3 regions of the Serratia sp. TSO36 genome follow, and region 2 is predicted to be linked to each of the others. Evidence: predicted binding sites of a transcription regulator. Region 2 holds the regulator's gene; each other region holds the start of a gene.

Region 1 (9,735 bases), on a different contig from region 2:
GGTACAGAAAGAGCGCCTCGATCCTTCCGAGTACGCCAACGTGAAAGCGCAGTTCGTCCTGCGCGCTGCGGATCTGGCCGGCGCACGCGCCAACCTCAAGGTGCTACATCCGCTGCCGCGCATCGACGAGATCGCCACCGACGTGGATAAAACGCCGCATGCCTACTACTTCCAGCAGGCGGGCAACGGCATCTTCGCCCGCCAGGCGCTGCTGGCGCTGGTACTCAACGCCGATTTGGCTCTTTAAGGGGGAACCGCCATGACTCACGACAACAAACTGCAGGTCGAAGCGATCAAATGCGGCACGGTGATCGACCACATTCCGGCGCAGATCGGTTTCAAACTGCTGACGCTGTTCAAGCTGACCGCCACCGACCAGCGCATCACCATCGGCCTGAACCTGCCCTCCAACGCGCTGGGCCGCAAGGATCTGATCAAGATCGAGAACACCTTCCTGACCGAGCAGCAGGCCAACCAGCTGGCGATGTACGCGCCGAAGGCCACGGTAAACCGCATCGATAACTACGAAGTGGTGCGCAAGCTGACCCTCAGCCTGCCTGACCACATCGACGGTGTGCTGACCTGCCCGAACAGCAACTGCATCAGCCGCAGCGAGCCGGTGGCGTCGAGCTTCAGCGTGAAGCCGCGCGACGGCGAAGTGCACCTGAAGTGCCGCTATTGCGAGAAAGAGTTCGAGCATCAGGTAGTGTTGCAGGCCGACTGAATTCTGCCCTTTTAACGGGAGCGGCGCTGTTAATCTGCGCGTCACTCCCTATAATGGATGCCTGAAAATAACTCTACCCACGTTGCTACCCACCGAATTTCAAGCTGCGGCCGACCGCGCGGCGGCGTGAAAGACAACGGGTCTATCAGGAGAAAACATGTCACGTAATATCAGCACTGAACTCGCCCCGGCAGCCATTGGTCCTTACGTGCAGGGCGTTGATCTGGGCAGCATGATCATCACTTCCGGCCAGATCCCGGTCGATCCGAAAACCGGCGCCGTCGCCGACGACGTGGCCGCTCAGGCGCGCCAATCGCTGGAAAACGTCAAAGCGATCGTCGAAGCCGCCGGCCTGATCGTTGCCGACATCGTGAAAACCACCGTGTTCGTGAAAGATCTGAACGACTTCGCCACCGTTAACGCCGCGTACGAAACCTTCTTCACCGAGCACAGCGCGCCGTTCCCGGCCCGCTCCTGTGTAGAAGTGGCGCGTCTGCCGAAAGACGTGAAGATCGAAATCGAAGCCATCGCCGTGCGTCGTTAATCGACGGTCACGCGCATCACGGCCAGTACAGACTGGCCGTTTTTATTTCTGCTCTGTCCCGACAGCCTGCCGTCCCTGCGCCTTTAGCGCTCACCGCCGCCGCCTTTTCGCCCTATATTAAGGCGTCGTCACGCCAAACCTGCACCGCGAATGGGCGTTTTTCGCCGCGGCAGCCTCGCTCTGCGCCATTTTCGCCCGTTATCGCCTTGGCACGTTTTATGCTCGATTGATTGACAGCCTGCAATGTCGACGAGGTGACGATGCTGAATATCAATCTTTCCGCTTCACCGTTTTTTGATGAGATGCTTCTGGCTGAGGGAAAACACCGTGGCCACTACGACGCCTACTGGCAATGGCTGCAGCAGGCCGATCACCAGGCCGTGCAACGCAAGCGGGAAGAGGCTGCGCTGCTGTTTCACCGGGTGGGCATCACCTTCAACGTCTACGGCGACGATGACGGCGCTGAGCGGTTGATCCCGTTCGACAGCGTGCCGCGCATTATTCCGGCCGTCGAATGGGCGATGCTCGATCGCGGCATTCGCCAGCGCGTACAGGCGCTCAATGCCTTCCTGCATGACATTTACCACCAGCAGCATATTCTGAAGGCCGGCCTCATTCCGGCGGAGCAGGTGCTGGCCAACGATCAGTATCAACCCTGTATGCAAGGCGTTGATCTGCATCGCGATATCTATGCGCATATCGTCGGCGTGGACATGGTCCGCAACAGCGACGGCCAATACTACGTGCTGGAAGATAACTTGCGCACCCCGTCCGGCGTCTCTTACATGCTGGAAAACCGCAAAATGATGATGCGTCTCTATCCGGAACTGTTCGCCCGGCAACGCATCGCGCCGGTGGAGCGCTACCCGTCGCACCTGCTGCAAACGCTGCGCGAAAGCTCGCCCATCAACGATCCCACCGTGGTGGTGCTGACGCCGGGCCGCTTCAACAGCGCCTATTTTGAGCACAGTTTCCTGGCGCAGCAGATGGGGGTGGAGCTGGTCGAAAGCGCCGATCTGTTCGTCAAGGACGGCGCGGTCTTCATGCGCACCACCGCCGGGCCGTGCAAAGTGGACGTGATCTATCGTCGGGTGGACGACGCCTTCCTCGATCCGCTGGCGTTTCGGCCGGACTCGATGCTCGGCGTACCGGGGCTGCTGTCGGTGTATCGCGCCGGCAATGTGGTGCTGGCCAACGCCATCGGCACCGGCGTGGCCGACGACAAATCGATCTACCCCTACGTGCCGGATATGGTGCGCTTCTACCTGCAAGAGGAACCGATCCTCAACAACGTGCCAACCTGGCAGTGCCGACATAAAAACGAACTGTCGTATGTGCTGGCCAACCTCGAACAGATGGTCGTGAAAGAGGTGCACGGCGCCGGCGGCTACGGCATGTTGATCGGCCCCACGGCGAGCAAGGACGAGCTCGCCCGCTTCCGCGCTCTGCTGCTGTCTCGCCCGCAGAATTACATTGCGCAAAACACGCTGGCGCTGTCCACCTGCCCGACCTTCGTCAACGATGGTCTGGCGCCGCGGCATATCGATCTGCGGCCGTTCGCCCTCAGCGGCGCGGAGATCCGCCTGGTGCCCGGCGGCCTGACCCGGGTGGCGTTGGCGGAAGGTTCGCTGGTGGTGAACTCGTCGCAGGGCGGCGGCACCAAGGACACCTGGGTATTGGAGGACGACCTATGCTGAGCCGCACCGCCAGTGAACTCTATTGGATGGCCCGCTATCTGGAGCGGGCGGAAAGCATCGCCCGGGTGCTGGACGTCACCAACAAGCTGTCGATGATGCCGATCCGCGACGGCGGCGATCAGGATCTGCAGGTGCCGCTCAACCTGACCGGCACCGGCCAGCTGTATGCCGCCGCCTACCCGGAATTGACGATGCCCAATCTGGTCAGTTTCTTCGCGCTCGACAACCGTAACCACAGCAGCATCTTCAGCTGCCTGCAAATGGGCTGGAACAACGCCCACGCGGTGCGCGGCAGCCTGTCATCCGAAGTCTGGGAGTGCATCAACGCCACCTGGATAGAGATGAAACTGATCCGCCGCCAGGGCATCGGCTCGGTGGGTGCCGATGCCTTCTTCGACTGGGTGAAGGAGCGCGCCCATCTGTTTCGCGGCGCCATGTTCGGCACGCTGCTGCGCAGCGACGCCATGCGCTTTATCCGTCTCGGCACCCTGCTGGAGCGGGCCGACGGCACCGCCCGTCTGCTGGAGGTGAAGAACACGCTGATGGACATCGACGGCGACCCGGTGCGCGAATATTACCGCATGGACACGCTGCTGCGGGCGGTGAGCGCGCGCGAAGCCTACCACAGCATCTACAAGCAGCCGTTGAGCCGCGAGACCATTGCCGAACTGATGATTCTTCGCAATGAAATCCCGCGTTCACTGCTGGCCTGCGTCGGCGACATGGTGCAGCAATTGGAACTGATCGGCGGCGGCGCCAACCAACCGCGACGTCTGGCGCACACCCTGCATGCTGAGCTGCGCTTCAGCAGCATGAAGGACCTGAACAAGATCGGCCTGGGCGAGTGGTTGAGCGCCTTTCTCGGCCAGGTGAACGGCATCGCCGAAAGCATCCATCACACTTATCTGGAGGCGCAATGAAACTGAATATTGAGCACAACACCCATTATCGCTACGCCCAGCCGGTGCAGCGCAGCACCCAATATCTGCGGTTGACGCCGCAGGATTCGCCCCATCAGCGCATCCTCTCCTGGCAACTGTCGTTGCCGGATGACGCGGTGCGCACCACCGACGCCTTCGGCAACGTACTGCACGTGCTGACGCTTGATGAACCGCATCAGGCCATCACCATTCGGGTGCTCGGGGAAGTGGAGATTGAAGACGGCGTCGAAGATCGGGTGCTCGGGCACCTGTCGCCGCTGGTATTTCTGCGCCATAGCCCGCTGACCCAGCCCGATGACGCCATTCAGGCCTTCGCCCTGCGTTATCATCAACCGCAGGCGGTGCTGAGCGGCCTGGAACATCTGATGGGTGAACTGCTGCTGAAAATGCCTTACAGCCCTGGCTCCACGCGCGTGACCGACAGCGCCGCCGAGGCTTTCGCCGCCGGCAGCGGCGTGTGTCAGGATCATACGCATGTCTTCCTGAGCTGCTGCCGCAGCCTGAACATCCCGGCGCGCTACGTCAGCGGCTACCTGTACAGCGAAGACTCGACCCATGTCGCCACCCATGCCTGGGCGGAAGTGTGGGTGGAGGAACGCTGGCACAGCTTCGACGTGACCAACAATACGCGCATGCCGAATCAGCACCTTAAGCTGGCGGTCGGCATCGATTATCTGGACGCCTGCCCGGTGCGCGGCATGCGATTGGGCGGCGGCTGCGAAGACATGAGCGCCATCGCCGCCGTACAAATGATGCCAACCGGCCAGTAGCCGCTTGCCGATGGAAAATGTTTCGGGCACGCTGCGCGTTGGCGGCGTGCCGGTCTTGTTTTGAGGGATTGTAGTATGACCTACTGTGTGGCCATGCGTTTGTCGTCCGGGCTGGTCTTTGCGTCCGATTCGCGCACCAACGCCGGGGTGGATCATATTTCCACCTTCCGCAAACTGCACGTGTTCCAACAGGACGGCGATCGCACGCTGGTGCTGCAAAGCGCCGGCAACCTGGCGACCACCCAGAGCATCATCAGTTTGCTGTTGCACCGCAGCAAGGACGCCGAACGCCCCAACCTGCTCAACGCTCCCAGCCTCTACGACGCCGCCACGCTGGTGGGGGAAACGGTGCGCGAGGTGATCCAGCGCGACAGCGAGGCGCAGCAAAGCGGCAGCACCACCGACTTCAGCTGCAACCTGCTGCTCGGAGGCCAAATTAGCGGGGAAGAGATGCGGCTGTTCCATATCTACCCGCAAGGCAACTTTATCGAAGCCACCCGCGACACGCCCTATTTTCAGATAGGCGAAAGCAAATACGGCAAACCGATCATCGACCGGGTGCTGCACTACGACACGCCGCTGGAACAAGCGATGCAATGCGCGCTGATTTCACTGGATTCGACCCTGCGCAGCAACCTGTCCGTCGGGCTGCCGCTCGACGTGATGATCTACCCGCGCGACAGCTTCAGCCATGCCCGGCAATACCGCATTACCGAAGACCATCCGTACTTCAGCGCCATCCGCAAGGGCTGGGGCGAAGGGCTGGTCAGCATTTTCACCCAGTTGCCGCCACTGCAGCTGTAGGGATCCGGGCTCACACGAGCCCGTCCGCCTCATTGCTCCTGCAACCCCCGCAGCAACGCCTCCAGCGGGTACACCGCCGCAATCACCACCTCGTCGCGCGTCTGCGCCGCCGCATCCAGCTGGCGCTGCGCTTGTTCGGCCTCGGCCCGGCTCAGCGGTTTGCCCTGCTGATGGCGATCCAGCAGCGTTAAGCCCAGCGTGGCCAAAGCATCGACGTCCTGCGCCACCGGCGCCAGCTCCCGCAGCGTGCGGTTGCCCGCGATCGCCATCTGCAGTGCCGCGCCGTTCGCCTGCCAGCGCTGCAGCCGTTCGCGCAGTGCCTGCGCCGCCGCCATATCGCGCTTATCCTGCAACAAGGCCGCGACCTGTGCCTGCATCTCACGTACCGCGCCGCTCTCCGGCGGTAGCGCATCGGCAAAGCGGTTCAGCGGTTCGAACTGGTGATAGTTGCCGGCCTGGAACTTCAGGTGCTGGCGGGTGTAATACTGCGCCGGCTCCACCGCCTCGGCCAGGATCTGCAGCGGCACGATCTGCACACTGTTGCTCAATCGGGTGAATTCGCGCGCCGTTTCCGCGTGCTGCTGCAGGCCGACCGACACCACCGACCAGGCGTCGATCGCCGCCAGCCGCCGGTACATGTTGTTTTCGTCGGTGACGTCCTGCGCCGACCACAGCCGCTCCGCCACCGCGAAGGCACGCGGCCACAGCTTGAGATCGAGCAGCGGCGCGCGCACGTTTTCCGCCCACAGCGCCGCTTCACCGCCGAGAATGTTGGCCTGCCCCTTCTCGTCCGGCACCACCGGCATCTTGCCCGCCGGCACCGCCGCCAGCTTGTCGCCGCGGGTGGGGTAACGCACGTTGCCGACCAACGTGTAGCCGCTGAGCTTGTCCTGCTGCAGCGTGAACACCGGCCGCGTGTCGCCCATCCAGGTATCGACGCGGAACGTCACCTGCTGCGGCGTGCGCCAGACGATGTCGTGCACCGCGCGGCGCGACTTGCCGTTGAAATCGATAAAGCCGCGCCAGCCCTGTTTGCCCTCGATCAGCGTGAAGCTGCCCTCCACCGCGCTGCCCTTCAGGCGCGGCATGCTGAAGCGCCAGCTTTGCGCCTGCTCGCCAGGTTGCACCGCCGTCTCGATCCCCAGCGGCTGCGGCAGAATTTCATTGCGGTAGTGATAGGCGGTGCTTTGTGGCTGATCGAGGTAAAAACCGGTGGAGAGGATGCCCTGATAGCCGTCCTGCGCGCTGGCGCCCAGCGAGTCTTGCCCCTGCCAGGACTGAATGACGATCGAGCGCGGCAGCGACGGATGATAGATCTCGTCCCAACCGACCATCTGCCGCTGGTGTTTCTCGAGGATCTTTTCCAGCTTCTGGTTGAAGTAGGCCTGCAGCGCATGGGTATCCGCCAGCCCGTTCTTCTGCATAAACGCCTGAATCGACGGCGACGCCCGCCACTGGCTGGCGTCCACCTCGTCGCCGCCGATATGCAGATAAGGATCGGGGAAGATCGCCGCCAGCTCGCCGACGATCGTGTCGACAAACTGATACACCTCGTCGCGGGTCGGATCGAGCGTCGGCTTATGCACGCCCCACTCGCGCTCCATGCGATACGGCCCCGGCGCGCTCATCAGGTCGGGATAGGCCACCGCAATGCTGGAGGCATGCCCCGGCATGTCGATCTCCGGCACCACGCGAATGCCGCGCGCCGTGGCGTAAGCCACCACCTGCCGCATCTGCTCGCGGGTGTAGAACTGGCCGTCGCTGGCCTGCTGTTGCAGCTTGGGATAATGCTCGGAGGCAAAGCGCCAGCCCTGATCGTCGGTCAGGTGCCAGTGGAACACGTTAAGCTTGGCCGCCGCCATGCCGTCGAGCTGGCGCAGAATGTCCGGCAGCGGCAGGAAATGACGCGCCGAATCCAGCAGCACGCCGCGCCACGGAAAACGCGGCACGTCGCGGATATCCACCAGCGGCAGGAAGGTATTTTGCCCGTCGGTCTGCAGCAGCTGCAGCAGGGTCTCCATGCCGCGCAGCGCGCCGAAACGCGTGTTGGCGGTCAACGTGGCGCCCTGCGGCGTGACCGCCAGCCGGTAACTCTCATCGCTGCCCGGCAGCGGCTGCGCCGCCACCCGGTCCTTGATCACCACCTTGATCGCCGCGCCGTTCGCTTCTTCCATCGGCGCCAGCGTCCAGCCGGTCTGCAGTTCGATGCGCTGGCGCCAGCGCGGCAGCGCGTCGCCCAGATCGTCGCCCTGCAGCGTCAGAGACAAACGGTGATCCAGCACCAGCTTGCCCGCCGGTTGCGTCACTTCCACCTGCTGTGGCCAGGGCATCAGCGGCAGATCGCCGGCCGGCTGCGCCAGCGCGCCGCAAGAAAACCATAACGATGAAGCCAGTAGCGTATAACGGAAAGGTCTGTGCATCGGAAATTCCTCAGAGGAAAAAAACAAAATATCCCCAATGAATTTCAAACCACCGCTAGGCGATAAACAACAACGCGGTGGCTTGAAAGGCGCAGGGGAAAACAGCCAACGCTGTAGATAAAGACTCAGCCCAGAACAGATGTCCAACCGTTGCGGTGAAAAAGCGGACGGGATCACAGTTGCCCCCTCCCGGCCGGAGGGGGCGAGCGGGTTACTGCCAGCCGTAGCGGCGCACGAACCAGCCTTTCACGCACTGGGTCAGCACCATGTAACCGGCGAGGATCAGCACCAGCCACGGGAAGTAACCGAGCGGCAGCGCCTGCAGCTGCAGGAAGCCGGCCAGCGGCGAGAACACCAGGCCGATGCCGGTGGCGATCACCGCCAGCGTCATGATGCACAGCGGCCAGGACGGGCGGCTCTGGATAAACGGAATTTTGCGCGTGCGGATCATATGGACGATCAGCGTTTGTGACAGCAGCCCTTCCACGAACCAGCCGGACTGGAACAGCGTCTGCATTTCCGGCGTATTGGCCTTGAATACCCACCACATCAGGCTGAAGGTCAGCACGTCGAAGATCGAGCTGATCGGCCCGAAGAACACCATAAACCGCCCCAGATCGGCGGAGTTCCAGCGCTGCGGCTGGGTGATCTGATCGTCGTCGACGTTATCGAACGGGATGGCGATCTGCGAGATGTCGTACATCAGGTTCTGAATCAACAGGTGCAGCGGCAGCATCGGCAGAAACGGCAGGAAGGCGCTGGCGATCAGCACGCTGAACACGTTACCGAAGTTGGAGCTGGCGGTCATCTTGATGTATTTCAGCATGTTGGCGAAGGTACGGCGCCCTTCGATCACCCCCTGCTCCAGCACCATCAGGCTTTTTTCCAGCAGGATAATGTCAGCCGCTTCCTTGGCTATGTCCACCGCTGAATCGACGGAGATGCCGATATCGGCCGCGCGCAGCGCCGGCGCATCGTTGATGCCGTCGCCCATAAAGCCCACCACGTGCCCCTGGCGGCGCAGCAGTTTGACGATGCGCTCCTTGTGCAGCGGCGTCAGCTTGGCGAACACCGTGGTGCGCGCCGCCGCCTGCGCCAGCTGCTCGTCGTCCATCTGTTCGATCTCGCTGCCGCGCAGCAGACTATCGGCCTCCAGCCCGACGTCCCGGCACACTTTGGCGGCCACCAGCTCGTTGTCGCCGGTGAGGATCTTCACCGTGACGCCGTTCTGTTTCAGCGCCGCCAGCGCCGGCGCGGTGCTCTCCTTCGGCGGATCGAGGAAGGCGACGTAGCCTTCGAGGATCAGATCCGACTCATCCGCCACGCCGTATTCATGGGTTTGCGCCGGCAGGATCTTGTTGGCCACCGCCACCACCCGCAGCCCCTGCTGGTTGAGATCGTCGGTGATGCGGCGAATGCGCGCCAGCAGCGCCTCGCTCAGTGGGATCACCTCGTCTTCGTGGCGAACGTGGCTGCAAATCGCCAGCATCTCTTCCAGCGCGCCCTTGCACACCAGCTCGTGATACTCATTGTCCTTGGCCACCACCACCGACATGCGGCGGCGCACGAAATCGAACGGGATCTCATCCACCTTGCGGTAGTTTTGCAACGCCGCCGGCTGCCGATTCTGCTCCGCGCAGCTCAGCACCGCCACGTCGAGCAGGTTTTTCAGCCCGGTCTGGTAGAAGCTGTTCAGCCAGGCGTAGCGCAGCACCCGTTCGCTGCCGGCGCCGAACGCATCGGTGTGGCGCTCCAGCACGATCTTGTCCTGGGTCAGGGTGCCGGTCTTGTCGGTGCACAGAATGTCCATGGCGCCGAAGTTCTGGATGGCGTCC
Region 2 (9,735 bases):
TCGATATGCCGGCCCTGGGCGGAGTCCAGCATCAGCAGCGCGATGACGCTGCTGGCCTCGGCTTCGGTGCCGCTTTCGTTGCGCAGCATCACTTCGGCGTCGAAGCTTTGCACCAGCTCGAACAGTTTCATCGCCGGGCGCGCGTGCATGCCCAGCTTGTTTTTGATTTCAACCGTCTGTTTGACCGTCATTGTTTGCGCTTTTCCAGCGTGCGGTGGCGTGACTGCACGTTCTTGCCGCGCGAGCGGAAGTAATCGGCCAGCTGTTCCGCCACGTACACCGAGCGGTGCTTGCCGCCGGTACAGCCGATGGCGACCGTCAGGTAGCTGCGGTTGTTGGTTTCCAGCATCGGCAGCCATTGCTCCAGGTAGCTGCGGGTCTGGTAGATGAAGTTGTGCACTTCGGTATGGCGATCGAGGAACGACGCGACCGGCTTATCCAGACCGGTCATCGGCCGCAGCTTCGGATCCCAGTGCGGGTTCGGCAGGAAGCGCACGTCGAACACGTAGTCGGCGTCGATCGGGATGCCGTGCTTGAAGCCGAAGGATTCGAACACCATGGTCAGCTCGCGCTCACGCTTGCCCAGCAGGCGGGTGCGCAGCATTTCGGCCAGCTCGTGCACCGACATTTCCGAGGTGTCGATAATCAGGTCAGCCCGCGAGCGCAGCGGTTCGAGCAGATCGCTCTCTTCGTCGATGGCGCTTTCCAGCGACAGGTTTTTGCTGGAGAGCGGGTGCAGGCGGCGGGTGTCGCTGTAACGGCGGATCAGCGTGTTGCGATCGGCGTCGAGGAACAGCAGCTGCGGCGAGAAGCTGTCCGGCAGCTGAGTCATCGCGTATTCGAACACTTCCGGCGATTCCGGCATGTTGCGCACGTCGATGCTGACCGCCGCGGAGATATTGCGTTCCGCCAGCGTATTGGCGAGCTGCGGCAGCAGCACCACCGGCAGGTTGTCAACGCAGTAAAAACCCATGTCTTCCAGCGCCCGCAAGGCGACAGATTTTCCGGAACCGGAACGGCCGCTGACAATCATCAGCACCATGTGGCAACTCCCCTGGCATCGCGGCGGCGTTCATCGCCACCGGTGGAAACTTTGTTATTCCGGCCGAGGCCGGATCCATCATCGTGAAACAGTAACGTTATCCGGGCTGGAAGTCACGCCGGCCGGACATTACTCGGTGATGATTTGGTAAAGTTCTTCGTCGCTTTGCGCGGCGCGCAGGCGGCGGCATACGGTTTTGTCGGCCAGGCGTTTGGCGACCAGCGACAGGGTATGCAAATGGGTTTTGCACTGATCGGCAGGCACCAGCAGCGCGAACAGCAGGTCGACCGGCTGGTTGTCGATAGCGTCGAAAGCGATGGGTTGGTCGAGACGGATAAACACGCCAACGGCCCGCAGTGTGTCCTCTTCCAGTTTGCCGTGGGGAATGGCGATACCGTTGCCGATACCGGTGCTGCCCATGCGCTCCCGGGTGAGAACCGCGTCAAACACCACCTGCGAAGGCAGATTGAGCTGTTTGGCGGCCAGTTCGCTGATAATTTCCAAAGCCCGCTTCTTGCTGGTGCAGTGTACCGAGCTTTTGGTGCACTCGATGTTTAACACCGAGCTTAATTGCATATATTCGTTGTTCATCTCATCTTCACTTAAAACCGCGCCGCCGGGCGCACCCGGCAAGGCGGTTTTTCGTCGGTTTTAACCCTGATTACCGTTCGGCGCGTCACCCATGCGGGTCACGCGCCGAAGGGCGAGGCGGCGACGGATGCCGCCTCATGGAGTGGGTTAGGGTGTCAGTGTTGCTTCAATTTGTCTTTATGTTTGTTCAATTGACGTGCCAATTTGTCGATCAGCGTATCAATTGCGGCATACATATTCTCGTCTTCCGAGGTGGCGTGCAACTCGCCTCCATTCACGTGCACCGTTGCTTCCGCAATTTGCTGCACTTTTTCCACACTTAATACAACATACACCTGATTGATGCGATCAAAATACTGTTCGAGTTTGGCGAACTTGTTGTTCACGAACTCGCGCAACGGATCGGTGATTTCGATGTGGTGTCCGGTAATGTTGAGCTGCATAGTGTCTTCCTTCTCAATAGAGGTCAAACCAACTGTTTACGCTGGTTCGACGGCGGGATGGACAAAGACTCTCGGTACTTGGCGACGGTGCGCCGCGCCACGATGATCCCCTGATCGGCGAGCAGGGTGGCCAGCTTGCTGTCGCTGAGTGGCTTGGCGGGGTTTTCCGCCGCAATCAATTTCTTCACCAACGCGCGGATCGCCGTCGAGGAGGCTTCGCCGCCGCTGTCGGTATTCACGTGGCTGGAGAAGAAATACTTCAATTCAAAAATGCCGCGCGGGCTGTGCAGAAACTTCTGCGTGGTGACGCGCGAGATCGTCGATTCATGCATCTCCACGGCCTGGGCGATATCCGCCAGCACCATGGGTTTCATAAACTCTTCGCCTTGCTCGAAGAACGCCTGCTGTTGGCTGACGATGCAGCGGGTGACCTTCAGCAGCGTCTCGTTGCGGCTCTCCAGGCTTTTAATCAGCCACTTGGCTTCCTGCAGGTTGCTGCGGATAAACTGGCCGTCGGCTTCGCTGCGGGCGCTGTTGCCCAGCGCGGCGTACTGCTGATTGATCTTCAAACGCGGCACGCTGTCGCCGTTGAGCTCGACCGTCCATTTGTTCTGCGTCTTGCGCACCAGCACGTCCGGGATCACGTATTCCGACTCGCCGGTATTGATCGACTGCCCCGGGCGCGGATCGAGCGACTGAATCAGCAGCATCGCTTCTTTCAGTGTATCTTCTTTTAGCCGGGTTGATCGCATCAGGCTGCGAAAGTCGTGGTTGGCCAACAGATCCAGATGGTCGCTGATGATCAGCCGCGCTTCGGCCAGGTAAGGGGTGTCTTTGGCGTATTGGGAGAGCTGCACCAGCAGGCAATCGCGCAGATCGCGCGCGGCGACGCCGATCGGATCGAAACGCTGCACGCGCTTCAATACCGCCTCGACTTCCTCGAGGGTCACGTTCTCGTCGCCCAGGCTTTCCAGAATGTCTTCCAGCGGCACGGTGAGATAGCCGGTGTCGTCCACCGCGTCGACGATGGAGGTGGCGATGGCGGCGTCGGTATCGGAGAACGGCGTCAGATCCACCTGCCACATCAGGTAATCCTGCAGCGTTTGGGTGGTCTCGCCCTGATAGACCGGCAGTTCGTCGTCGCTGTAGTCGGTGCCGGTGCCGGACGGCGTGCCGGCGGTGTAGATCTCATCCCAGGTGGCGTCCAGCGGCAGCTCTTCCGGCATGTCTTTCTGTTCCAGCGCCTCGCGGGTATCGAGCCCCTCGGTCTCCTGGGTTTCTTTGGCGTCGATTTCGTCGTGCAGATCGGTCTGTTCAAGCAGCGGATTGCTCTCCAGCGCCAGCTGGATCTCTTGCTGAAGTTCAAGCGTGGACAACTGCAGCAGGCGGATCGCCTGCTGGAGCTGAGGAGTCATGGCCAGCTGTTGGCTGAGCCTGAGTTGCAAACCTTGCTTCATAGTTTTCTGTCTACTTCCGTTAACGGTGTCGCCCCGCAGGGCGCGCCGGCGCTTAGAGGCGGAACTCTTCGCCCAGATAAACGCGTTTAACCTGCTCGTCGGCCAGAATAGCATCCGGCGTGCCGTGGGCAATCAGTTTGCCCTGGCTGACGATGTAGGCGCGTTCACACACGTCCAGCGTCTCGCGCACGTTGTGGTCGGTGATCAGCACGCCCAGGCCGCTGTCACGCAGGTGCTCGATGATTTTCTTGATATCGATAACGGAGATCGGATCCACCCCGGCGAAGGGTTCGTCCAGCAGTATGAATTTCGGGTTGGCCGCCAGCGCGCGGGCGATTTCGACGCGGCGACGCTCACCGCCGGACAGCGCCTGGCCGAGGCTGTCGCGCAGATGGGAGATATGGAACTCTTCCATCAGCTCCTTGGCGCGGTCTTCGCGCTGTTCGCTGGTGAGATCGGGGCGAATCTCCAGCACCGCCATCAGGTTGTCGTACACGCTCAGGCGGCGGAAGATCGACGCTTCCTGCGGCAGGTAACCGATGCCGCGGCGCGCGCGGGCGTGCAGCGGCAGCAGACTGATGTCTTCTTCGTCGATCACGATGCGCCCGGCGTCGCGTGGCACGATGCCGACCACCATGTAGAAGGTGGTGGTTTTACCGGCGCCGTTCGGCCCGAGCAGGCCGACGATCTCGCCGGATTTCACTTTCAGGCTGACGTCTTCGACAACTTTACGGCCCTTGTAGGCTTTCGCCAGGTTTTCTGCGATGAGTGTTGCCATAAGTGATTAGTTACTCTTTTTCTGCTCGTTTTTGTCTTGCAACTGCGACGGTACCAGAACCGTTGTCACGCGTTTGCCTTTGTCGCTAAACGCCTGCATTTGCTGCTGTTGCACCAGATAGGTGATGCGATCGCCTTTCACGTTGCTGTCGAGCTGCTCCAGATAGGCGTTGCCCGTCAGGGTCACCAGCTGGGTCGCCACGTCGTAACGCACTTTCTGCGCGTGGCCTTTGACCGGCTTGCCGCTGTCCTGCATCTGGTAGAAGGTTACCGGGTTGCCGAACGCTTCAATATAGGTCTTATTCTGATCTCCGCCCGGGCGGGTGACCACCACCTTATCGGCGCGAATATCGATGGTGCCTTGCTTGATCACCACGTTGTCGGTGAAGGTGCTGACGTTGCTCTGCATGTCCAACGACTGCTTGAGCGAGTCGATGCTGACCGGCTGGCTGGAGTCGGATTTCAGCGCCAGAGCGGGGGCGCTGGCGGCCAAAACTAAGCTGCCGAGCAACAGGTTACGGAGTTGGTTTTTGGTTCTGAATTTCATAGTTGGTCTTAACCTTATCAATCAGCTCAGCGGTTTTGGTCCGCAGGTTCCCACGCATTTTCATGCCGTTAGAGGTAAAATTGGTCCCGTAAATCGTGACTTCGTCATCGGAGGTGACGTCCTGGGTGACCAGGTTTACCTGAGCGTTGTCCGTCTTAATTTTTTCCAGCTGCGAGGTGGTGGTCAGGCTGTTTACCTCGACGTGACCATACAGATACAGCATCCGGTCTTTAGTCAGTTTGGCGCGATCGGCGCGAACTGACCAGGTGGCCACCGCATTCTCATCGAACAGCGTCATTACCGGCTGGGTGAACCAGCTCAGCTCGCCGGCGGTGTAATACTTCGCGTCTTCCGCCACCAGTTTGTAATTCAGCTTGCCGGCCGGGTTGTACACCACGGTGACCGTGTGCTGGCTCTGGTAGGTCGGATCCTGATCGTTGACCGGGCCAGGGGCCGTGTCGTCGCTGAAATCCGTCATGTTCCAGCCGATCAGCGCCAGAACGATCACCGTCAACAGGATGGTGATCCACAGTTTGGTTTTACTCATATCGACAGCCCTTTGGCGTCCTCCAGCTTATTTTGAGCCAAAAGAATGATGTCGCACAGTTCGCGCACCGCGCCGCGGCCGCCGGCAATGCGGGTGACGTAGTGGGCGCGCGGCGTCAGCAGCGGGTGGGCGTCCGCCACCGCGACCGCCAGGCCGACCTGCGCCATCACCGGCCAGTCGATCAGGTCATCGCCGATATAGGCGACCTGATCCGCCGTTAACGACAGTTTATCCAACAGTTCGCGGAAGGCCAAAAGCTTATCGGATTGCCCCTGATACAGATGGGTGATACCGAGCGTCTGCGCGCGGTCTTCCAGCAGCTTGGCGGAGCGACCGGTGATGATCGCCACCTCGATGTCCGAGGTTTTCAAGCAGCGGATGCCGTAGCCGTCGCGCACGTTGAACGCTTTCAATTCTTCACCGTTGTTGCCCATGAAGATCAGGCCGTCCGACAGCACGCCGTCAACGTCGCAAATCAACAGGCGGATGTTCCCGGCACGCGCCATAACCTCTTGTTCTACCGGCCCGTAGCAGGTTTCTACCATACCCATTCCGTTCTATTCCTTAATTAAACGACGCCGGCGCGCAGCATGTCATGCATATGTACCACACCCAGCAACTGGTCGCCATCGGCAACCAGCAGCGCGGTGATGTGGCGTTGTTGCATCAGGTTCAATGCATCGACCGCCAGGATGTTGGGGCGCACCCGTACGCCGCCCGGCGTCATGACATCGGCGATCTTCGCCTCGTGCAGGTTGATGCCCATGTCGAACACCCGGCGCAGGTCGCCGTCGGTGAAGATGCCGGCGATTTTCATCAAATCGTCGCAGACAACCGTCAGGCCCAGATTTTTGCGGGTAATTTCCAGCAGCGCGTCGCGCAACGAGGCGTCGGCGCTGACGTGGGGCATTTCGTCGCCGCTGTGCATGATATCGCTAACCCGCAGCAGCAGTTTGCGGCCGAGTGCGCCGCCCGGATGCGACAGCGCGAAGTCTTCCTGCGTGAAACCGCGCGCTTTCAGCAGCGCGACGGCCAGCGCATCGCCCATCACCAGCGTGGCGGTGGTGCTGGTGGTCGGCGCCAGCCCCAGCGGGCAGGCTTCCTGCGGCACCTTGATGCACAGGTGGATATCCGCCGCCTTGCCCATCGAGCTTTCCGGATTATTGGTCATACAGATGAGGGTGATCTGCTGGCGTTTCAATACCGGGATCAGCGCCAGGATCTCGCTGGACTCGCCGGAGTTGGAGATGGCGAGCACGATGTCCTGCGGGGTGACCATGCCCAAATCGCCATGGCTGGCCTCCGCCGGGTGAACGAAGAATGAGGGGGTGCCGGTGCTGGCGAAGGTCGCGGCGATCTTGCAGCCGATATGGCCGGATTTGCCCATGCCCATCACCACCACTTTGCCGCCGCAGGCGGCGATCGTTTCGCAGGCGCGAGTGAAGTCTGCGTTGATGTAGCTGTCGAGCTGAGCCAGCCCTTCACGCTCTATCTGAAGCACTTCTTTGCCGGCCTGCTGAAAATCGAAGCCCGGTTGCAACTCAATGTTCGACATACTCATTCCCGTCGGTTTAGCCGAAAGTACTGAAAGGGTTAAAGAACAGCACCGCAAGATACGCAATAAAGCCACATAATAACAGCGCGCCCGCCAGGTGACCGATGCGATGCTTGCGGCCGATGCACAGTACGCTCAGCAGCACGCTGGCCGCCAGCATCACCCAGTAATCGCGCTGGAAGGCGGCGGCGTCTACGCTGCCCGGCGACAGCAGGGCGGGGACGCCCAGCACGATCACCGTGTTGAAAATATTGGAGCCGATGATATTTCCAATCGCCATATCATCCTCGCCCTTCAGCGCCCCGGCGATGGAGGTGGCCAATTCGGGCAAGCTGGTGCCGATGGCGATAATGGTCAAGCCGACCACCAGTTCGCTCAGGCCGAAATAGTGCGCAATCACCGTCGCGTTATCGACCACCATTCTGGAAGAGAGCGGCAGAATGATAAACGCCAGCACCAGCCACAGCACCGCCACAGTGTTGCTGCTGTCCTGCGGCAGCTCGGCGATCTGCTCCATGGTCAGGCTGTCGCTGCCCTCGCGCTGCGCCAGCCGGGCGATTTTCAGCATCAGCAGGATGAAGCCGGCGGCGGCGGCCAGCAGCAGCACGCCGTCCAGCCTGCTCAGGGTGCCATCCATCAACACGAAACCGCACAATACTGTGACCGCTAACATCAACGGCAGTTCGCGCCGCAGTATCTCGGAACGCGCGGCCAGCGGGTGAATCAGCGCCGCCACACCCAGGATCAATAAGATGTTGGTGATGTTGGAACCTAATACGTTGCCAACGGCCATATCTATCTGCCCGTTCAGCGCGGCGGTGGTGGACACGATCAGCTCCGGCAGCGAAGTGCCGATGCCGACGATGGTCATGCCGATGATCAACGGCGGGACGCCGAGCGAGCGGGAAATCACGGCAGCACCATAAACTAAGCGGTCTGCACCATACACCAGTAGAAATAAACCAACGATTAATAATGCTATCGCGAGAAACATGCAGGGTCCTTTGTCGGGTATTATCCCGGTTCGTTGGTTAAAGCCGTCAATGCGGCGGTATTGCTTGCCCTCCGTTGCGCGCGTGTGAGCCGCAGCAACGGTTTTTCCCGGCTAATAGTTGAACAGTTTCGTTTTTTTTCGTTATGGCGCCAATTTTGACCGGGTGGCGCGGAAAAGTAAAACCAATGGCACCATTGGTTGCGAAATGGCAGTAAGTTTTTGTAAAGATGAGACGGATTGCGCCCATTGCTTTAACATCACGGGTAGATTCAGCAAAAGATGAGTCGTAAAGGGTCCATTAACATGCTCCAAAAGGCAGATAATTTGGTCGAAGTGCGCGACATGAGCTTCTCGCGCGGCGACCGACGGATATTTGAAGACATCAACCTGACGGTGCCTCGCGGTAAGGTCACGGCGATCATGGGGCCATCGGGCATCGGCAAAACCACGCTGCTGCGCCTGATAGGCGGCCAGCTGGCGCCGGACAGCGGGGAGATTTGGTTCGACGGCGACAACATTCCCGCGTTGTCCCGCCGTCAGTTATACGACGCGCGCAAAAAGATGAGCATGCTGTTCCAGTCGGGCGCGCTGTTCACCGATTTGACCGTGTTCGAAAACGTGGCCTACCCGCTGCGCGAGCACAGCAACCTGCCTGAACCCCTGCTGCGCAGCACGGTGCTGATGAAGCTGGAAGCGGTGGGGCTGCGCGGCGCGGCCCAGCTGATGCCCAATGAGCTTTCCGGCGGCATGGCGCGCCGGGCGGCGTTGGCGCGCGCGATCGCGCTGGACCCTGAGATGATCATGTTCGACGAACCTTTCGTCGGCCAGGATCCGATCACCATGGGGGTGCTGGTCAAGCTGATCGATGAGCTGAACCATGCGCTGGGCATTACCTGCATCGTGGTGTCGCACGACGTGCCGGAGGTGCTGAGCATCGCCGACTACGCCTATATCGTGGCCGATCACCGGGTGATCGCCGAAGGCACCACGCAGCAATTGCAGAACAATCCTGATGCGCGCGTGCGCCAGTTTCTGGATGGTATAGCGGATGGGCCGGTGCCGTTCCGCTATCCGGCCGGGGATTATCAGACCGAACTGCTAGGCTTAGGGAGTAAATAAGCTCATGTTATTAAGAGCGTTAGCGTCGTTGGGGCGCAGTGGCATCAACACCAGCGCCAGCTTCGGCCGCGCCGGGTTGATGCTGTTCAACGCGTTGATTGGCCGGCCGGAACCCGGCAAGCAGTGGCCGCTGTTGTTGAAACAGCTCTACAGCGTCGGCGTGCAGTCGCTGCTGATCATCATGGTCTCCGGGCTGTTCATCGGCATGGTGCTGGGCCTGCAGGGTTATATCGTGCTCACCACCTACAGCGCCGAGGCCAGCCTCGGCATGATGGTGGCGCTGTCGCTGCTGCGCGAGCTGGGGCCGGTGGTGACGGCGCTGCTGTTCGCCGGCCGCGCCGGTTCCGCGCTGACGGCGGAAATCGGCCTGATGAAGGCGACGGAGCAGATCTCCAGCCTGGAAATGATGGCGGTCGATCCGCTGCGGCGCATCGTGGCGCCGCGCTTCTGGGCGGGGCTGATCAGCATGCCGCTGTTGACCATCATTTTCGTGGCGATCGGCATCTGGGGCGGCTCGGTGGTCGGCGTGGACTGGAAGGGCATCGACAGCGGCTTCTTCTGGTCGGCGATGCAGGGCGCCGTAGAGTGGAAAAAAGATCTGCTCAACTGCCTGATCAAAAGCGTGGTATTCGCCATTACCGTAACCTGGATTGCCATTTTCAA
Region 3 (9,735 bases), on a different contig from region 2:
TGTGCGCCGGGTGCGCAGTTATCTGGCGGACATCAACGACGGTTTCAACGAAGTGATCAACGGCATGGGCGTGATCCAGCAATTCCGCCAGCAGGTGCGCTTCGGCGAGCGCATGAGCGCCGCCAGCCAATCGCACTATCTCGCGCGCATGCAGACGCTGCGGCTCGACGGTTTTCTGCTGCGGCCGCTGCTCAGCCTGTTTTCGGCGCTGGTGCTGTGCGGTTTGCTGATGTTGTTCGGCTTCAGCGGTGAAGGCGTGATTGGCGTCGGCGTACTCTATGCCTTCATCAACTACCTGGGGCGTTTGAACGAACCGTTGATCGAACTGACGTCACAACAGTCGATCCTGCAGCAGGCAGTGGTGGCCGGCGAACGCATTTTCGAACTGATGGATCGCAGCCAGCAGAGTTACGGTACCGACGATAGTCCGTTGGCCGGCGGCCGCATCGACATCACCGATCTGAGCTTCGCTTACCGCGCGGACAAAAAGGTGCTGCAGCATATTTCGCTGTCGGTGCCGTCGCGCGGCTTCGTGGCGCTGGTCGGGCACACCGGCAGCGGCAAGAGCACCTTGGCCAACCTGCTGATGGGCTATTACCCGGTCAGCGAGGGAGAAGTGCGTCTCGATGGCCGCCCGATCTCCAGCTTGTCGCACCGCACGCTGCGCCAGGGCGTGGCGATGGTGCAGCAGGATCCGGTGGTGATCGCCGATTCGGTGCTGGCCAACGTCACGTTGGGGCGCAATATCGAGGAAGACGCCGTTTGGCGAGCGCTGGAAACGGTGCAGCTGGCGGATCTGGTGCGTGGCTTCCCGCAGGGTATTCACACCCGACTGGGGGAGCAGGGCAATAACCTGTCGGTTGGGCAGAAACAGCTGCTGGCGATGGCGCGGGTATTGGTGCAGGCGCCGCAGATCCTGATCCTCGACGAGGCGACCGCCAACATTGACTCGGGCACCGAACAGGCTATCCAGCGCGCGCTGCGTGCGATCCGCGAGCACACCACGCTGGTGGTGATCGCTCACCGCCTCTCGACGATTGTCGATGCCGATTCCATTCTGGTGCTGCATCGCGGCCAGGCGGTGGAGCAGGGCAACCATCAACAGCTGCTGGCGCAGCAGGGGCGCTACTACCAGATGTATCAGCTGCAGCTGGCGGGCGAGCAGTTGGCGGAAGCGGTGCGCGAGGAGAGCCAACCCGCCTGATCCCACGGGCCGCGATCGCGGCCCTTATTTTTCCCAACGCACCACAAGCAGGCAACTCCGCCAGGCTACGCCCCCTTTCTGCACTTTTTCGACGCGACACGCACCAAATCAGTGCGCATTATTTAACCCATTCAAGGTATCGGTACTGCGCCGCGCCGCGGCGGCGCCCGCGTGTCTGCTAATCCGCTGAATCGCCATGCAAAATAAAATTTGGCACAGCCCTTGCTACATATGACGCGTACCAGGGGTGAGTTTGGGCTTAATTCGTGGAGGGGCAATATGAAGCTGGTGACCGTGGTAATCAAACCGTTCAAGCTGGAGGACGTGCGCGAGGCCTTGTCCTCCGTGGGTATTCAGGGGTTGACCGTAACCGAAGTGAAGGGCTTTGGCCGCCAGAAGGGGCACGCCGAGCTGTATCGCGGCGCCGAATATAACGTCAATTTCCTGCCCAAGGTCAAAATCGATATCGCCATCGCCGACGATCAGTTGGATGAAGTGGTTGATGTGATTAGCAAAGCCGCCTACACAGGCAAAATCGGCGACGGCAAAATTTTCGTTGCCGAGTTGCAACGTGTGATCCGCATTCGCACCGGCGAAACCGACGAATCGGCACTGTAACCGCGAACTCAGTTAAGTGATGGGGATGGATTGATAATGAAAAGACTGTTATCCATGTTGGGCCTGAGTTCGGTAACCCTGGTTCCTTCTTTGGCACTGGCCGCCCCGGCGGTCGCCGATAAGGCCGACAACGCCTTTATGATGATCTGCACCGCGTTGGTGCTGTTCATGACGCTGCCCGGCATCGCGCTGTTTTACGGCGGCCTGCTGCGCGGCAAAAACGTGCTGTCGATGCTGACGCAGGTCACCGTCACCTTCGCGCTGGTCTGCGTGCTGTGGGTGTTGTATGGCTATAGCCTGGCGTTCAGCGAGGGCAATGCGGTGTTCGGCGGATTCCAGACGGCGATGCTGAAAGGCATCGGCATCGACAGCGTCACCGGCAGCATCAGCCAGATGATCCACGTCGCCTTCCAGGCCTCCTTCGCCTGTATCACCGTGGCGCTGGTGGTGGGTGGCTTCGCCGAACGCATTCGCTTCTCGGCGGTGCTGATCTTCGCGATCCTCTGGTTCACGCTGTCTTATCTACCGATCGCGCACATGGTGTGGGGCGGCGGTTACCTGGCCGCCGACGGCGCCTTGGACTTCGCCGGCGGCACCGTGGTGCACATCAACGCCGCCAGCGCCGGGTTGATCGGCGCCTACCTGATTGGCAAACGCGCCGGCTTCGGTAAAGAGGCCTTCAAACCGCACAACCTGCCGATGGTGTTTACCGGGGCGTCCATCCTGTATATCGGCTGGTTCGGCTTCAATGCCGGTTCCGCCAGCGCGGCCAACGGCATTGCGGCTCTGGCATTCCTCAACACCGTGGTTGCCACTGCGGGCGCCATTCTCTCCTGGACCTTCGCCGAGTGGGTGCTGCGCGGCAAGCCTTCATTGCTGGGCGCCTGCTCCGGCATGATCGCCGGGCTGGTAGCAGTGACGCCGGCGGCGGGCACCGTGGGCGTGGGCGGGGCGTTGATCATCGGCCTGGTGGGCGGCGTCGCCGGCCTGTGGGGCGTCGTAACGCTGAAAAAATGGCTGAAAGTGGACGACACCTGCGACGTATTCGGCGTGCACGGGGTGTGCGGCATCGTCGGCTGCCTGCTGACCGGCGTGTTCACCGCCTCTTCACTGGGCGGCACCGGCTACGCCGAAGGCGTGACGATGGGCCACCAGGTCTGGATCCAGCTGGTGAGCGTGCTGATCACGCTGGTGTGGTCGAGCGTCGCCGCTTTTATCGCCTTCAAGATCGCGGGCGCCATGGTGGGGCTGAGAGTGCCGGAAGAGCAGGAGCGCGAGGGGCTGGATGTCAACAGCCACGGCGAAAGCGCCTACAACCAATAAGACTCGAAGCAGGGCAGTGCGCTAAAGACTAAAATAATGATGAAGCCAAAAGGGGCGATGGAAACATCGCCCCTTTCTTTATATTACGGATCAGGCGTCGCGCTGGCGAATCACCCCTTCCTGCACGGTGGTGGCGACCAGTACGCCGTCGCGGGTGTAGATCTGGCCGCGCACAAAGCCCCGTGCGCCGGAAGCGGAGGAGCTCTCCACCGCGTACAGCAGCCAGTCATCCATGCGGAACGGACGGTGGAACCACATCGAGTGGTCAATGGTGGCCACCTGCATGCCCGGCTCGAGGAAGCCGACGCCGTGCGGCTGCAGCGCCGTCGGCAGGAAGTTAAAGTCCGACGCGTAGCCCAGCAGATATTGGTGGATGCGTTGATCGTCCGGCATGCTGCCGTTGGCGCGGAACCACACGTAGCGATGCGGTTCTTCCACGCTGCCTTTCAGCGGGTTGTGGAATTTCACCGGGCGCATTTCGATCGGCTTCTGGCCGATAAATTTTTCGCGCACTTTTTCCGGCAGCATATGCGCCAGTTTCTGGGCGATCTCCGACTCGGACAGCAGCCCTTCCGGCGGCGGTACGTCCGGCATCAGGTTCTGATGCTCGAAACCCGCTTCCGGGCTCTGGAAGGAAGCGGTCATATAGAAGATAGGTTTGCCGTGCTGGATGGCGCTGACGCGGCGCGCGCTGAAACTGTTGCCGTCGCGCAGGGTTTCCACGTCGTAAACGATAGGCTTGCTGCTGTCGCCCGGGCGCAGGAAGTAACTGTGGAACGAGTGCACGCTGCGTTCGTCCGGCACCGTCTGTTTGGCGGCGTACAGCGCCTGGCCGACCACCTGCCCGCCGAACACCTGGCGCAGCCCCAGATCTTCACTCTGGCCGCGGAACAGCCCTTCTTCGATTTTCTCCAGATCCAGCAGATCGAGGAGGTTTTGCAATGCCTGGCTCATAAAGTTATTACCTTTCTAATAATCATTTTGCGCAGTGTGCGGAATATCACGGCGCGGCGTCAACATTTTGCGTTAAAGGGCCGATGAGAATGCTCTTAATCGTGGACGCCTTGGGTTGTTTAAGTGATTAATAGGCGGGGTAAAGTGGATTTATCAGTGTTTTGTGCTAGGTTTAATAGGTGAGGTGGTGAAAGCCACCAACATGTTGATAATAAAAAAGGAGACCGATCCATGAAACTCTGGCAAATCGTAGGCGGTGCCGCGGCACTGACGATCACGCTGGCGGGATGCGCGCAAAAGAGTGCTGATGTGCCTACCCAGGCGGCCGGTAACCCGGCGGCTGCGCAAACGCAGATTCAGGGCCCGGCGGTGACAGGTTCGGTTAATATACGTCAGCGCATTGCGCTGCCGCCGGACGCCGTACTGACGGTCACCCTCTCTGACGCCTCGCTGGCGGATGCACCGTCTAAAGTGATTGCACAGCGCGCGGTACGTACTGAAGGGCAGCAGGCGCCATTCAGCTTTACGCTGCCGTACAACCCGTCCGACATCCAACCGAATGCGCGTATCATTCTGAGCGCGGCGGTGACGGTCAACGGGCGACTGATGTTTATTACCGACACCATCCAGGAAGTGGTTAACCGCAACGGCACCCGTGCCGATCTGCTGCTGGTTCCGGTTCAGGGTGTGCCGATTCAGGCTGCGCCAACCGCCATGCAGTAAGCTTACTGCGGTACAGCAAGATGAAATCAGCAGCCTTTGCGCTTCGGCCAAAGGCTGTTTTGTTTTACCAGCGCCAGCCGTAGCGATCGAAATCGACCGTGCTGTGCGGGCCGAAAATAATCCCCTCCGCCAGCAATGCCTGCCGTTGCCGTTGAAAATCCTCCCCCTGCTGCGAGATCTGTCCGTGCCGGTTGATCACCCGGTGCCAGGGCAGCGTGCTGCCTTCCGGCAAACGCCGCAGCACGCCCCCGACCTGACGCGCGGCGCGCGGCGAGCCGGCCAGCCGGGCGACTTCGCCGTAGGTGGTGACTTTGCCGAACGGGATGGCGGCCACGATATGGAAAACCCGCTGGCTGAAAGAGGCGTCTTCTGGTTGCATATTGCTGTTCCTGCGTGACTCAAAACCCAGGCGAAGAGTGTGCCACAGCGCAGGTGGGTAAGAAAACAGCGGTTAACCCCGGTTGGCTTGCTATTTGATGGGGCATCGCCGATAATGCCCACCGCTTCGGAGTACAGAAGCCGTCAATGGGGGCCCTGTTGGTTCTCCCGCAACACTAACTTGTGAACTCGGTCAGGTCCGGAAGGAAGCAGCCGCAGCAGGTGACGTGTGTGCCGGGATGTAGCTGGCAGGGTCCCCACCCATTTGGGCCCCCATTTTCCGCCATCGTTCGCCCTGATTACCGGGCAGGCACGCCGCGCGAACTTTCCCTGATAACCAACCGTGGCTCGAGCTTCAGCGACGCCGGCGTTTCTCCTTTCATTTTTTTCAACAGCAATTCCATCGCGCGGTAGCCCATATCCCGCATTGGCGAGCGCACGCTGCTCAGTGCGATCGGCAACTGAGCGGCCAGCGGCGTATCGTTGAAGCCGACGATGGCGATATCGCGGCCTGGCGTCAATCCGCAGTCTCGCGCAGCGCCCATTAAGCCAATCGCCAGAAAGTCATTGACGGCGAAAACGGCGGTTGGCGGCCGCGGCCCGGAGAGCAGCGAAATGCCGACCTGGTGGCCGGATGCTGTATCGAAATGGCTGGGGATGATGTTGGCGTCCGGCATTTCAATGCCGGCCTGGCGGCAGTAACGGATAAAGCCGGCTGTTCTATCCAGGCCGGTGCTGGCGAAGGGTTCGCCGGAGACGACGGCGATGCGGCGATGACCTTGCTCGATCAGGTGCCGCGCCGCCAGCTCACCGCCGAGATAGTCATCGCACGTGACGGCGCAATGCTCGCCGGCGCGCCGACTGACCAGCACGAAAGGCACGCCTCGCGCGGCGATGTCCGCCAGAAAACGATTGTCCGACGTCAGGTGAGCGTCACCGATGATCAGGCCGTCCACCCGCCTGGCCAGCGCCATTTCCCCGCGCTCTTGTTGCGTGTTCGGCCGATCGTGGGTATTGGAGACAAAGGTGGATATGCGGTTTTTGGCCGCTGCCTCGTCAATGCCCTCGTAAATGGTGGCCAGCACCAGATCGGAAAGGCGAGGCACCAGGACGCCAATCACCTGGCTGCGCTGCGTTTTCAAGCTGGTGGCGTGTGGGTTGGGGCGATAGTTCAATTCTGCGGCGAGCTGTCTGATGCGTTGCACGGTTTCCGGCGAGGCGGCCAGAGAGGCGTCATCTTGCGAGCCGTTCAACACGCGGGAAATGGTGGAAACATGCATGCCCAGGCGAGCGGCGAGCGCTTTCAGCGTAATGGGTTTATCGGTGTTCTCCATGCTTTCCTTCTCGGCTGGGCGAATTGGCGGAAACAGCGCAGGGCGGCATGCCGCCAAGCCTCGACATCATGCCACGAATTCGATCACAACACGGCTCTTGTTTATTTATTAACCATGATGCGGCTCACGTTATTTAACAAAACAACAACAACCCGTATTGACTTGGTTGGCTTACGATCATAAACCTAGCAAACCCAAACGTTTGGGTAAAGGCGTATTGGTTAACCCAAACGTTTGGGTTGATGATAAAAACAATCGGGGAAAAGAGAATGAACGAGAATAACAAAACGTGTGTCAGTCCGGTGCGGGTTGCCGTCGTTCAGTTCGATCCGCAGGTGGGCACGGAGAACCGCGAACGCAACTTGCGATACGGGCTGGGGCTGGCGCAGCAAGCCGCTGCGGCAGGGGCGAATTTGATCGTGCTACCCGAACTGGCCAATACCGGATACCTGTTTACCCACCGGCAAGAGGCGTTCGACCATGCAGAAGAGGTGCCAAACGGCCCCAGCGTTCAGGTTTGGATGGACTTCGCCAGAAAGCACGATGTTTATCTGGTCGCCGGCGTGGCGGAGCGCGATGGCGCACAGCTGTACGACACTGCCGTGCTGGTTGGCCCCGACGGATTCATTGGTCACTACCGCAAGGCGCACCTGTGGAATCTGGAAAAGCTGTGGTTTACTCCAGGCAATTTGGGTTTCCCGGTGTTCGATACGCCGATAGGGCGTATCGGCATGCTGGTGTGCTGGGACATCTGGTTCCCGGAGGTGCCCCGCCTGTTGGCGCAGCAAGGCGCAGATATCATTTGCAGCGTGAACAACTGGGTGTGGACGCCTCCGCCGCTGTTTGATGAAGCCGGCCGCTGTATGGCGTCTTATCTGACGATGACCGCCGCACACGTCAACAATGTCTTTATCGCTGCGGCGAATCGGGTGGGGAGCGATCGCGGCGAACGTTTCCTGGGGTGTTCGCTGATTGCCGGCACCAACGGTTGGCCGATCGGCGCGATCGCGTCGGCGGAAGATGAAACCATTTTATATGCGGATATCGATCTGTGCGCGGCCCGCAGCGCACCAATCTGGAACAGCCTGAACGACCTGCATCGCGATCGCCGCACCGATGTTTACGACGCGATGTTGGGTTATCGCATTCATCCAGCGTTCCCTCGGTGAGGCGGCCCTTATGGAGAACAGGTCGGTTTCAATCCGGGGAATAAAATGCGGGACGGTGGCGCTGAATATCGCGGCGGCCGCCGCGCTGGCGGCCGCATTGGCGCTCGCCGCGCAGCTGGCGACGGCGGTGGGGCGCACGGCGCATTGGCCCGATTACACGTCGATGTTGGCGCAGTGGCCGGCGCCGTTAGCCTGGCTGAGGTGGGTGCTGGGGGATATGAGCGAGGCGACGTTCTACAAACATGAGCTGGCCTCTCTCGGCATGTTGGCTGGCGGCGCGCTGGCCTGGCGGGCGTGCCGCAGGGGCAGTCAATGGCAGGGGTTCGCCATTTCTTATGCGACGGGGCTGTGGCCTTGGCTGCTGCTCAGTTCAACGCTGGGATTGGTGCTCAGCAACCTGTTATGGGGATGGACGATCCGCGACGGGCAAGGGTGGCAACCGACCTTTGTCGCCTTTGTTTCACTGCCGGCCGCGACGGTGCTGATGTATGGCCGGGGATGGAAAATAACCGTCGTTGGCGCGGTGCTGGGGGCATTGTTGGTGACGCCGTCGTCGCTGTTGTTGGTTAATTTTGTCTTTGCGCCGTTGGCGCTGCCGGGCGTGATCGGCAACGTTGGCGGCATGGCGTTGGGAAGCGTGGTTGCGTTTATGCTGTATCGCCGCCTGCCGTGGCTGACGACCCACGACAACGCGCCGCAGATCGTCGCCGCACTGCCTCCCGAACAGGTTTTTGGGCCGGTCTGGACCGTGCGCAGGATGCTGGCGGACTTTACCGAATCACCTTTTTTCGGCAACGAGTGGGCGAGCGCCGGCCTCATTGCGGGGGTATTGTTGGCCACCGCGCTGAACGCCTTGTCGCCCGCTTACGGTTCCGGACTTCTGGCGGAAATCTTGACGGCTCAGGCGCTGGCCGCCGCGATTGCTGTCGTGGTCTGGCGCCGTCAGTGGATTGCCCAAGGCTGGTATCCCACCTACATCCCGGTGGTGTCGGTGGCGCCGGCCGCCGTGTTGGCCTACGGCGGCACCGCGACGGCGATCGTCGGTGGAGCTTTGCTGGGGGCGCTGTTGGGACCTCCTTTGGCTGCGGCATTTGCTCGCCGTTTGCCCAAGGACTTTCACCCTTATGTGGGCAATGTGTTGTCGATGGCGTTCAGCACGTTGCTGATCGTGCCGGCGTTGGGGCTGTTGCCGGGGAGCGGCGGGCATTAACGGCCGCGTTCATCGTTTTATCTGTAGGAATTCACTATGTCGCTAACGACTCCGAATGTTGCTTTAACAGACGGTTATTTTGCGGGAAAAAGCCTGGAACAGCTGGCGCAGGCGCTGCGCAGCCGGCGAACGAGCGCGGTTGAGCTGACAGAACACGCGTTGGCCGGCATCGCCGCGATCGAGCCTGAGCTGAATACCTTCACCCATATCGCCGCGGAACAGGCCCGGCGCAGCGCTGCCGAGGCGGATACCCTGCTAGCGGCGGGGAAGGATTTGGGCATATTGCACGGGGTGCCCGTCGGCATTAAGGACAACATTATGACGGCCGGTATGCCAACGACCATGGGGTCCGCGCATTTTCGGGACTTTGTGCCGGAACAGGACGCCGACTGCGTTGCGGCCTTAAAAAAAGCCGGCGCCATCATACTCGGTAAGACGACGACGCACGAGTTTGCCTATGGTCCGACCGGCGATTGCGCTTTGCAGGGGGCGACCCGTAATCCCTGGGACAAGTCGAAAATGACGGGGGGCTCGAGTTGCGGCAGCGCCGCTGCGGTGGCCGCCGGCATTGTGCCCGTCGCGTTGGGCACGGATACCGGCGGTTCGGTGCGGATCCCCGCTGCGTTGACCGGCACGGTGGGGTTTAAGCCCAGCTATGGCGCCATCTCAACCGAGGGGGTTTTTCCGCTCTCGCGCAGCCTGGATCATGTGGGGATCATCGCCGGCTCTCCCGCCGACGTCGCCGCCGTTTACGCGATATTGGCGCCCGACGATGCGCCGTCGCCTGCGGCCGATGTCGCTGGGCTGCGGCTGCATTGGGTG

The links. Region 2 encodes sigma-54, which starts transcription at its own class of promoters, with help from an activator protein. Its sites were predicted from a motif close to GTTGGCACANNTTTCGCTNT; they were not measured.
Region 1: a site for sigma-54 is predicted at 1,474-1,493, ahead of ACK3CV_RS02735 (circularly permuted type 2 ATP-grasp protein). Genes of this name have one in related genera too.
Region 3: a site for sigma-54 is predicted at 1,414-1,433, ahead of glnK (P-II family nitrogen regulator). Genes of this name have one in related genera too.

Annotation. Positions count from the first base shown of each region.
Region 1 is NZ_JBJZOU010000005.1:104,803-114,537, reverse strand. It holds gene pyrB (aspartate carbamoyltransferase) at 1-247, shown strand, start outside; gene pyrI (aspartate carbamoyltransferase regulatory subunit) at 260-724, shown strand; gene ridA (2-iminobutanoate/2-iminopropanoate deaminase) at 882-1,268, shown strand; gene ACK3CV_RS02735 (circularly permuted type 2 ATP-grasp protein) at 1,529-2,965, shown strand; gene ACK3CV_RS02730 (alpha-E domain-containing protein) at 2,959-3,885, shown strand; gene ACK3CV_RS02725 (transglutaminase family protein) at 3,882-4,676, shown strand; gene ACK3CV_RS02720 (proteasome-type protease) at 4,752-5,480, shown strand; gene ACK3CV_RS02715 (beta-N-acetylhexosaminidase) at 5,510-7,900, opposite strand; gene mgtA (magnesium-translocating P-type ATPase) at 8,112-9,735, opposite strand, start outside.
Region 2 is NZ_JBJZOU010000024.1:297,097-306,831, reverse strand. It holds gene npr (PTS phosphocarrier protein NPr) at 1-191, opposite strand, end outside; gene rapZ (RNase adapter RapZ) at 188-1,042, opposite strand; gene ptsN (PTS IIA-like nitrogen regulatory protein PtsN) at 1,172-1,633, opposite strand; gene hpf (ribosome hibernation promoting factor) at 1,789-2,076, opposite strand; gene rpoN (RNA polymerase factor sigma-54) at 2,100-3,533, opposite strand; gene lptB (LPS export ABC transporter ATP-binding protein) at 3,586-4,311, opposite strand; gene lptA (lipopolysaccharide ABC transporter substrate-binding protein LptA) at 4,318-4,857, opposite strand; gene lptC (LPS export ABC transporter periplasmic protein LptC) at 4,826-5,404, opposite strand; gene kdsC (3-deoxy-manno-octulosonate-8-phosphatase KdsC) at 5,401-5,955, opposite strand; gene kdsD (arabinose-5-phosphate isomerase KdsD) at 5,973-6,959, opposite strand; gene ACK3CV_RS22160 (calcium/sodium antiporter) at 6,976-7,953, opposite strand; gene mlaF (phospholipid ABC transporter ATP-binding protein MlaF) at 8,257-9,072, shown strand; gene mlaE (lipid asymmetry maintenance ABC transporter permease subunit MlaE) at 9,077-9,735, shown strand, end outside.
Region 3 is NZ_JBJZOU010000009.1:72,083-81,817, forward strand. It holds gene smdB (multidrug efflux ABC transporter permease/ATP-binding subunit SmdB) at 1-1,204, shown strand, start outside; gene glnK (P-II family nitrogen regulator) at 1,484-1,822, shown strand; gene amtB (ammonium transporter AmtB) at 1,859-3,145, shown strand; gene tesB (acyl-CoA thioesterase II) at 3,236-4,099, opposite strand; gene ACK3CV_RS05685 (YbaY family lipoprotein) at 4,331-4,822, shown strand; gene ACK3CV_RS05690 (MGMT family protein) at 4,887-5,201, opposite strand; RNA gene ffs (signal recognition particle sRNA small type) at 5,358-5,454, shown strand; gene ACK3CV_RS05700 (LacI family DNA-binding transcriptional regulator) at 5,500-6,534, opposite strand; gene ACK3CV_RS05705 (nitrilase family protein) at 6,804-7,703, shown strand; gene ACK3CV_RS05710 (hypothetical protein) at 7,759-8,913, shown strand; gene ACK3CV_RS05715 (amidase) at 8,950-9,735, shown strand, end outside.